2 regions of the Streptomyces sp. NPDC051310 genome follow, and region 1 is predicted to be linked to the other one. Evidence: riboswitches for the same ligand, from Rfam matches in the RefSeq annotation. Region 1 holds a riboswitch; the other holds the start of a gene.
The links. A riboswitch is a leader RNA that binds a small molecule or an ion and turns the genes downstream of it on or off. The one in region 1 is predicted to bind thiamine pyrophosphate.
Positions count from the first base shown of each region.

Region 2: another riboswitch for thiamine pyrophosphate. It lies ahead of thiC (phosphomethylpyrimidine synthase ThiC); the one in region 1 lies ahead of ACIA79_RS07510 (thiamine ABC transporter substrate binding subunit).

Region 1 covers NZ_JBITEO010000004.1:105,339-110,118, reverse strand. The annotation lists gene ACIA79_RS07520 (phosphatidate cytidylyltransferase) at 1-801, shown strand, start outside; gene rlmN (23S rRNA (adenine(2503)-C(2))-methyltransferase RlmN) at 991-2,103, shown strand; TPP riboswitch at 2,133-2,259, shown strand; gene ACIA79_RS07510 (thiamine ABC transporter substrate binding subunit) at 2,337-3,431, shown strand; gene ACIA79_RS07505 (ABC transporter permease) at 3,467-4,780, shown strand, end outside.
Region 2 covers NZ_JBITEO010000015.1:161,423-166,202, forward strand. The annotation lists gene thiC (phosphomethylpyrimidine synthase ThiC) at 1-1,462, opposite strand, end outside; TPP riboswitch at 1,456-1,590, opposite strand; gene ACIA79_RS22500 (YibE/F family protein) at 1,662-3,014, shown strand; gene ACIA79_RS22505 (SsgA family sporulation/cell division regulator) at 3,017-3,451, opposite strand; gene ACIA79_RS22510 (IclR family transcriptional regulator) at 3,597-4,367, opposite strand; gene ACIA79_RS22515 (DUF5326 family protein) at 4,660-4,780, opposite strand, start outside.

The sequences.
Region 1 (4,780 bases):
GACCTGCGGGCCGCGATAGGGGTCGGGGTCGCCCTCGGCACGGTGATCATCGCCTCGCTCTTCGTCGTCAAGGCCGTCTTCGTCGGCGTCATCGCGGTCGCCGTCGTGGTCGGGCTGTGGGAGCTGACCTCGCGCCTCCAGGAGCGCAAGGCCATCAAGGCCCCGCTCGTGCCGCTGGCGGTCGGCGGCGTGGCGATGGTCGTGGCCGGTTACGTACGCGGAACCGAGGGCGCCTGGGTGGCGATGGCGCTCACCGCGCTCGCGGTCCTCGTGTGGCGGATGACCGAACCGCCCGAGGGCTACCTCAAGGACGTCACGGCCGGCCTGTTCGCCGCCTTCTACGTGCCGTTCCTCGCGACGTTCGTGGCGCTCATGCTCACCGCGGACGACGGCCCCCTGCGGGTGTTCACCTTCCTGCTGCTGACCGTGGTCAGCGACACCGGCGCGTACGCGGTCGGCTGGCGCTTCGGCACCCACAAGCTCGCGCCGCGCATCAGCCCCGGCAAGACCCGCGAGGGGCTCGCCGGAGCGGTGGCGTTCGCGATGGCGGCGGGCGCGCTGTGCATGGAGTTCGCCATCGACGGCGGCACCTGGTGGCAGGGCCTGCTGCTGGGCCTCGCGGTCGCGGTGAGCGCCACGCTCGGCGACCTGGGCGAGTCGATGATCAAGCGGGACCTGGGCATCAAGGACATGGGCACCCTGCTCCCCGGGCACGGCGGCATCATGGACCGCCTGGACTCGCTGCTGCCGACCGCGCCGGTGGTGTGGCTGCTGCTGGTGCTGTTCGTCGGGGCGGGCTGACCGACCCGGGCGCCGGCCGCCCGGGGCCGGTGCGCCGCCGGGAACAGGCCGCAGCGCCATCCGGTTACCCTGGAAGGGCCCGTCGCGTCGAGGCGGCGGGCCCTTTCGGCCCCGCGCACCGCGGGGATCATCCGGTGAGGTCACCCGGCTCACGTACCGCGGCCTCGTCTTACTGAGGAGTACCAGGTCATGGCACCCCCCGCCCCGGGAGAACTCACCTTCGTCGCGCCCCGCGGGGCGAAGAAGCCGCCGCGGCACCTCGCCGACCTCTCGCCCGCCGAGCGCAAGGAAGCCGTCGCCGCGATCGGCGAGAAGCCGTTCCGCGCCAAGCAGCTCTCCCAGCACTACTTCGCGCGGTACGCGCACGACCCGGCCGCGTGGACGGACATCCCCGCCGCGTCCCGGGAGAAGCTCGCCGCGGAGCTGCTGCCGGACCTGATGTCCGTCGTCCGGCACATCTCGTGCGACGACGACACCACCCGCAAGACCCTGTGGCGGCTCCACGACGGCACGCTCGTCGAGTCGGTCCTCATGCGCTACCCCGACCGCGTGACCATGTGCATCTCGTCGCAGGCGGGCTGCGGCATGAACTGCCCGTTCTGCGCCACCGGCCAGGCCGGCCTCGACCGCAACCTGTCGACGGCCGAGATCGTGCACCAGATCGTCGACGGCATGCGCGCCCTGCGTGACGGCGAGGTCCCCGGGGGCCCGGCCCGCCTGTCCAACATCGTCTTCATGGGCATGGGCGAGCCGCTCGCCAACTACAACCGGGTCGTCGGCGCCATCCGCCGCCTCACCGACCCCGAGCCCGACGGCCTCGGCCTGTCGCAGCGCGGCATCACCGTCTCCACCGTGGGCCTGGTCCCCGCCATGCTGCGGTTCGCCGACGAGGGCTTCAAGTGCCGCCTCGCCGTCTCGCTGCACGCCCCCGACGACGAGCTGCGCGACACCCTCGTCCCCGTCAACACGCGCTGGAAGGTCCGGGAGGTGCTGGACGCCGCCTGGGAGTACGCCGAGAAGTCCGGCCGCCGCGTCTCCATCGAGTACGCGCTCATCCGCGACATCAACGACCAGGCCTGGCGCGGCGACCTGCTGGGCCGGCTGCTCAAGGGCAAGCGGGTCCACGTCAACCTGATCCCGCTCAACCCGACCCCCGGGTCGAAGTGGACCGCCTCCCGCCCCGAGGACGAGAAGGCGTTCGTCGAGGCGATCGCCGCCCACGGCGTCCCCGTCACCGTGCGGGACACCCGAGGCCAGGAGATCGACGGTGCCTGTGGACAGCTCGCGGCGGCGGAACGCTGACCTTGTAGTCTGGCCTCGAACACATCTGCATATTCCGACAGGGGAGCGCCACAGCGCTGAGAGTGCGGCACACGCCGGCGACGCAAGCACGGCGGCTGCAGACCCTCTGAACCTCGCCCAGGTCATTCTGGGTAGGAAGTTCGGTCGTTACTCGAGCTGTTGCGCCCTGCCCACCGGACGGACCCGGTGGGCAGGGCCGCGTCTCTTCCTGGTCACACCCAGGAGGAATCTCAGTGAGCACCACCACCAGGATCGCGGCCGGCGTCCTCGCCGCCGCGATCGGCGTCACGACGCTCACCGCCTGCGGCGGTGACGCCGGCGAGAAGTCCGAGGGCGGCGGTACGGCGTCCAAGACCGTGACCCTCGTCAGCCACGACTCCTTCAACGCCTCCCCGGCCGTCCTGAAGGAGTTCACCCGGCAGACCGGCTACACGGTCAAGGTCCTCAAGAGCGGGGACGCCGGCGAGGCCGTCAACAAGGCGATCCTCACCAAGGGCGCCCCCCAGGGCGACGTCTTCTTCGGCGTCGACAACACCCTGCTCTCCCGCGCCCTCGACAACGGGCTCTTCGAGCCGTACGAGGCCAAGGGCCTGGACCGGGTTCCGGACGCTCTCCGGCTCGACGGGGACAAGCACCGGGTCACGCCGGTCGACAGCGGGGACGTCTGCGTCAACTACGACAAGAAGTACTTCGCCGACAAGAAGCTCGCGCCGCCGCAGACCTTCGACGACCTCGCCGCGCCGCGGTACAAGGACCTCCTCGTCGTCGAGAACCCCGAGCGGTCGTCCCCGGGCCTCGGCTTCCTGCTGGGCACGGCCGCCCGGTACGGCGACGACGGCTGGCAGGACTACTGGAAGAAGCTCAAGGCCAACGGCGTCAAGGTGGTCGACAGCTGGGAACTGGCCTACAACCAGGAGTTCTCCGGCTCCGCCGGCGGCAAGGAGGCCAAGGCGGACCGGCCGCTCGTCGTCTCCTACGCCTCCAGCCCGCCCGTCGAGGTCCTCTACGCCGAGCCGAAGCCGGCCGAGGCGCCCACCGGGGTCTCCACCGGCACCTGCTTCCGCCAGATCGAGTTCGCCGGCCTGCTGACCGGTGCGGAGAACCCCGACGGCGGCAAGGCCCTCATCGACTTCCTGATCGGCAAGAAGTTCCAGGAGGACATGCCGCTCCAGATGTTCGTGAACCCGGTGATCAAGGATGCCCAGCTGCCGGAGCTGTTCACCCGGCACGGCGTGACCGTCGACAAGCCGCACACCGTGGCACCCGCGAAGATCGCCGAGAAGCGCGACCAGTGGATCCGGTCGTGGGCCTCGCTCGTCCTGAAGTGACCCCGCTCCGGCGCGGCGCGCTGCGGGCGGGACTCATGGTCCTGCCCGTGGCGTTCTTCGCCGTCTTCTTCGCCTACCCCGTGGCCGCGATCGTCGGCCGCGGGCTGAGGACCCAGGACGGCGGCTGGCAGTTCGGGCGGCTCGGCGAGGTGCTCGGCCGGCCGGACATCCTGGACGTGCTGTGGTTCACCACCTGGCAGGCGCTCGCCTCCACCGCGCTCACCCTGCTGATCGGGCTGCCCGCGGCGTACGTCTTCGCCCGGCTGGAGTTCCCCGGCAAGCAGGTCCTGCGGGCCGTGGTGACCGTGCCGTTCGTGCTGCCGACCGTCGTCGTCGGGACCGCCTTCCTCGCGCTCGTCGGGCGGGGCGGCCTCCTCGACGAGCTGTGGGGCGTGCGGCTGGACACCACCGTGTGGGCGATCCTCCTCGCCCACGTCTTCTTCAACTACGCGGTCGTCGTCCGCACGGTCGGCGGCCTGTGGGCGCAGCTCGACCCGCGCCAGGAGGAGGCCGCGCGGGTCCTCGGCGCCTCCCGGTTCGGTGCCTGGCGGCGCGTGACGCTGCCGGCGCTCGCGCCCGCGGTGGCCGCCGCCGCGCTGATGGTCTTCCTCTTCACCTATACCTCCTTCGGCATCGTCCAGATCCTCGGCGGGCCCGCGTACCGGACGCTGGAGGCGGAGATCTACCGGCAGACCGCGCAGCTGCTCGACCTGCCGACGGCGGCCGTGCTCACGCTGCTGCAGTTCGCGGCCGTGGGGGCGATCCTCGCCGTGCACGCCTGGACGGTCCGCCGGCGGGAGACGGCGCTGCACCTGGTCGACGCGGCGCAGACCGCGCGGCGGCCGCGCGGGGCCGGGCAGTGGGCGCTGCTCGGCGGTGTGCTCCTCACCGTGGTGCTGCTGCTCCTGCTGCCGCTCGGCGTCCTCGTCCTGCGCTCGTTCGGCGGCGGGTCCGGCGGCCTCGGCTTCTACCGGGCCCTCCAGGACGCCGGCGCGGGCGGCGGGACCTTCCTCGTGCCGCCCGTCGAGGCGATCGGCAACTCGCTGCAGTACGCGCTCGTTGCCACCGCCCTCGCGCTGGTGGTCGGCGGGCTCGCCGCCGCGGCGCTCACCCGGCGGGCCGGACGGCTCGTCCGCGGCTTCGACGCGCTGCTGATGCTGCCGCTCGGTGTGTCCGCCGTCACCGTCGGCTTCGGCTTCCTGATCACTCTCGACGAGCCGCCGCTCGACCTGCGTTCGTCGTGGATCCTGGTGCCGCTCGCCCAGGCCCTGGTCGGCGTGCCCTTCGTCGTACGGACCATGCTGCCGGTGCTGCGGGCGGTGGACGACCGGCTGCGGGAGGCCGCGGCC
Region 2 (4,780 bases), on a different contig from region 1:
CCTTGGCCAGGTCGGCCGCGTGCGCCGCGATCTTGTACGTGATGACACCGGTCTTCACGTCGTCACGGTTGGGCAGCCCCAGGTGCTCCTTGGGCGTCACGTAGCAGAGCATCGCGGTGCCCCACCAGGCGATCATGGCAGCACCGATGCCCGACGTGATGTGGTCGTACGCCGGCGCCACATCGGTGGTCAGCGGGCCGAGCGTGTAGAACGGCGCCTCCTCGCAGATCTCCTGCTGGAGGTCGATGTTCTCCTTGATCTTGTGCATCGGGACGTGGCCCGGGCCCTCGATCATCGTCTGCACGTTGTACCGCTTGGCGATCCGGTTGAGCTCGCCCAGCGTGCGCAGTTCGGCGAACTGCGCCTCGTCGTTGGCGTCGGCGATCGAGCCGGGCCGCAGACCGTCACCGAGCGAGTACGTCACGTCGTACGCGGCGAGGATCTCGCAGAGCTCCTCGAAGTTCTCGTACAGGAACGACTCCTTGTGGTGCGCCAGGCACCACGCAGCCATGATCGAACCGCCGCGGGAGACGATGCCGGTCTTGCGGCGCGCGGTCAACGGCACGTACCGCAGCAGGACTCCGGCGTGCACCGTCATGTAGTCGACGCCCTGCTCGGCCTGCTCGATGACCGTGTCCTTGTAGATCTCCCAGGTCAGTTCCTCGGCCTTGCCGTCGACCTTCTCCAGGGCCTGGTAGAGCGGCACGGTACCGATCGGCACGGGGGAGTTGCGCAGCACCCACTCGCGGGTGGTGTGGATGTTCCGGCCGGTGGAGAGGTCCATGACGGTGTCGGCACCCCAGCGGGTCGCCCAGGTCATCTTCTCCACCTCCTCCTCGATGGAGGACGTGACGGCGGAGTTGCCGATGTTGGCGTTGACCTTCACCAGGAACCGCTTGCCGATGATCATCGGCTCGATCTCCGGGTGGTTGACGTTGGCCGGCAGTACCGCGCGCCCGGCCGCGATCTCCTCGCGCACCACCTCCGGGGAGACGTTCTCGCGGAGCGCGACGTACTCCATCTCCGGCGTGATCTCGCCGCGGCGGGCGTACGCGAGCTGCGTGACCGCCTGCCCGTCACGGCCCCGGCGGGGCTGGCGGGGCCGGCCCGGGAAGACGGCGTCGAGGTTGCGCAGCCCGCCGCGCGGCGAGGTGTGCTTGATCCCGTCGTCCTCCGGGCGGACCGGCCGGCCGGAGTACTCCTCGGTGTCGCCGCGCCCGATGATCCAGTTCTCCCGCAACGGCGGCAGGCCGCGGCGTACGTCCGTCTCGACGCTCGGGTCGGTGTACGGCCCTGACGTGTCGTACAGCGTCACGTCCTTGCCGTTGGTGAGGTGCACCTTGCGGACCGGCACGCGAAGGTCGGGGCGCGAACCCTCGATGTACCCCTTGTGCCATCCGACGGACTTCCCGGCCTCGTCGTTCCGATTCGAGGCAGGCGTGCGTGCGTCCTGAACGGTCATCGTGACCTACTCCCTACGCCGGCATTACCCGGTAACAGGTTCGGCGGTCGACGCAGCCGTTTCCGTACTCTTCGTACGGATTTCAGCGCCCTCTCAGCCCGGTGCTCCGAGCTCCCGCGTGTGCAAAGGTGTCACCACGCTAGCGTCCTTCCGGCCACGCTGAACAGAGGGCCCCCTCGGTTCTTGCGATGATCGGTCGGTGACTTCCACGCACGAGACACCCGAGCCGGACCGGCATGCGCACGGTCATACGCACAGCCATGGCCCTGCCGCGCCCGTCTCCCAGCATCTGCGCAAGGTCATCGCGGCCGTACTGATCCCCTTCGCCACGGCGGTCGTCGTGGGTCTCGCCCTGCTGTGGCCAGGTGGCGCGCCTGCCCACGAGCGCACGGGTGTGGGCTTCGACCGGCAGACCGAGCAGGGCACGGTCGTCCGCGTCGAGCGGGTGGACTGCAAGGACGTGAACGCGGCGCAGGTCCCGCCCACCGGGGACACGACGACACCGGAGGGCCGGGAGGCGGTCAACGCCCAGCAGGGGAAGTGCGCGAAGGCGACGGTCGAGGTCACCACGGGCAAGGACCGGGGCCGCCGGTTCGTCGAGGTCGTGCAGCCGGACTCGCCCCGCCAACTCGACCAGGGGCAGGGCGTGGTGGTGGCGTACGCGCCCGACGCGCCCCGCGACCTCCAGTACTCGGTCACCGACGTCGACCGCAGGATGCCGGTGGCGATCCTCGCCGGGATCTTCGCCCTGGCGGTGGTGGCCGTCGGCCGGATGCGCGGCGTGATGGCGCTGATCGCCCTGGCGGCGAGCTTCGTCGTGCTGACCGTCTTCATCCTCCCGGCCATCCTCCAGGGCTCGAACCCGCTGGTCGTGGCGGTGGTGGGGGCGAGCGCCATCATGCTGATGGCGCTGTACCTGTGCCACGGCCTCACCGCCCGCACCTCGGTCGCCGTGCTGGGCACCCTCATCTCACTGCTGCTGATCGGGCTGCTGGGCTCGGCCTTCATCGGGTGGGCGTCCCTCACGGGCAACACCGACGACTACACCGGTCTGATCCACGGGCTCTACCCGAACATCGACATGTCGGGTCTGCTGCTGGCCGGCGTCATCATCGGTTCCCTCGGTGTCCTCGACGACGTGACCGTGACCCAGACGTCCGCGGTGTGGGAACTGCACCAGGCCGACCCGAAGATGGGCCCCCGCGCCCTGTACCGGGCCGGTATCCGCATCGGACGCGACCACATCGCCTCCGTGGTCAACACGCTGGTCCTGGCGTACGCGGGTGCGGCACTGCCCCTGCTGCTGCTCTTCTCGATCGCGGAGAGCAGTGTGGGGACGGTCGCCAACAGCGAGCTGGTGGCGCAGGAGATCGTACGGACCCTCGTCGGCTCCATCGGGCTGGTCGCCTCCGTGCCGGTCACGACGGCGCTGGCCGCCCTGGTGGTCTCCGCCGACCGGCCGGGCGCCGGCACCGGCCCGGGTCCCGCGGCCGCCGCGGCCCCGGCCGGACGCGGCGGACGGGGCGGACGGGGCCGTCGTCGCAAGCAGTGACCTCAGCCGGCGTTCTCCTCGGCGAGGATCCGTCCGAGTGCCTCCTCCAGGTGCTGCTCGAAATCACCGAGCGTGAGCTCCTGTCCCAGGGGCACCAGCTTGTCGGTCCGGTCGAGGAACGCCACCAGGGGCGGCACGCCCGCACGGAACAGCGCCCGGTCGCTGCCGACCTGCAGCCGGATGCTGACGTCCGACAGATCCTCGGGACCGGTCGGCGCGATGTGCACGTCGCCGTCACCGCTCGGTGCGTTGATCCCGTCCAGGAGCAACTCCCGCCCGAAAGTCCAGCTCACCGGTGCGTCACCGGGCAGGTGGAAGGTCATCCGGACCGCGAAGGGGTCCGTCGTGTCGTACCCGAGCTCGACCGGAATCCTGAAGGCCAGCTCCTCGGACACGACGAAGCTCATCAGGACCTCGGCCTGAACCGACTCGTGCATCATGTACCCCGCAGTGGATGAAGCAGTGATGAACAGCAATGGGATGGAGGCCGGAGCCGATAACGGCAAGTAATGATCCCTTCCCGCCCTCTTAGTTCAATCGTCATCGTCCTGGAGGCACTGGAGGATCACAAGGAGTGATTTTTCAGATACTGATAGAGACGCCGAGGGAACGCAGCAACCAGCCCACTTCTCCGCGGAGCCGGTCAACAGCGGGCCACAGCCGTTCCTCCTGATGGAGGGGGACGGAAATTGCCATGGCCGCCTTCATCGACCCCGCCGGGACCGGAATGGCGGCGCAGACCGTTCCGAGCGCGTACTCCTGGCGTTCCACCGAGGGCTGTATCCGATCGGCGCGTGCCAGACGGTCCAGCAGGGACTTCCGGTCGCGGACGGTGTACGGAGTGACCGGCTGCACGGGGTGGCGGTCGAGGTGGTCCAGCCGGGCCTCCTCGTCGAGCTGGCCGAGCAGGCACTGGCCGATCGCGTGGGCGTGGCCCGTTTCGCGGAAGTCGGCGCACTCCTCGACGGCGGGCGAGGCAGGCGTGTCGGCCACGGCGAGCAACTCGATCTCACCGTCGCGGTAGACGGCGAAGTAGAGCGGGACACCGATACGGTCCCGCACCTGCGCCAGCACGTTCTCGATCTTGCCGCGACGATTCTGCGGTGCTTCGCCGACCACCAGGCGGCGGGCCGCTTCACCGATCACGAACACGCCGCCCACGCGGTGCAGATAGCCCTCGTAGGTGAGGGTGCGCAGCAGGTGGTACGCGGTAGGGAGGGGCAGGCCCGTCTCGCGGGCGAGCTGTTTGGCTGGGGCCCCGTCGGCATGGGAGCCCACGGCCTCCAGGAGTCTCAGCGCCCGCTGGACGGAGCCGATGAGGGTCGGAGCCGCTGAGTTGGTTGCCGTGGCCAATGGTCACCCCCGGGCGGATTGCCCCCGGTGCGGTCCGTGGACCGCGGACAGGGCGTGCGACCGCCCTTGTTTCTCAAGGGCGGCGAAGGCTGGCCACTCTAACGGCAGAGCTCGCATGGAGGTCGGGTTTCACCGGCTCCGTTCCCCCGCCCGGGCTAACGCCCGCGCCGGCAGCCGGGCCGGCAGGCCGGCCGCGGGCACCGCGGGCCGCGTGGAGGCGCCGGTCGCGCGGGGAGCGACGTTCGCCGCGGGGGCGCCGTGATCACCGGTCGCGGCGGTCACGGAGCAGTGCTCACCAGTCGCTACGGGACGACGACGAAGCGAGGAACTTCCGTACGACGTAGATCAGTCCGCCCACGAGCGCGACGAACAGCAGCACCTTGAACAGCACCCCGATCAGCACGCTGACCACG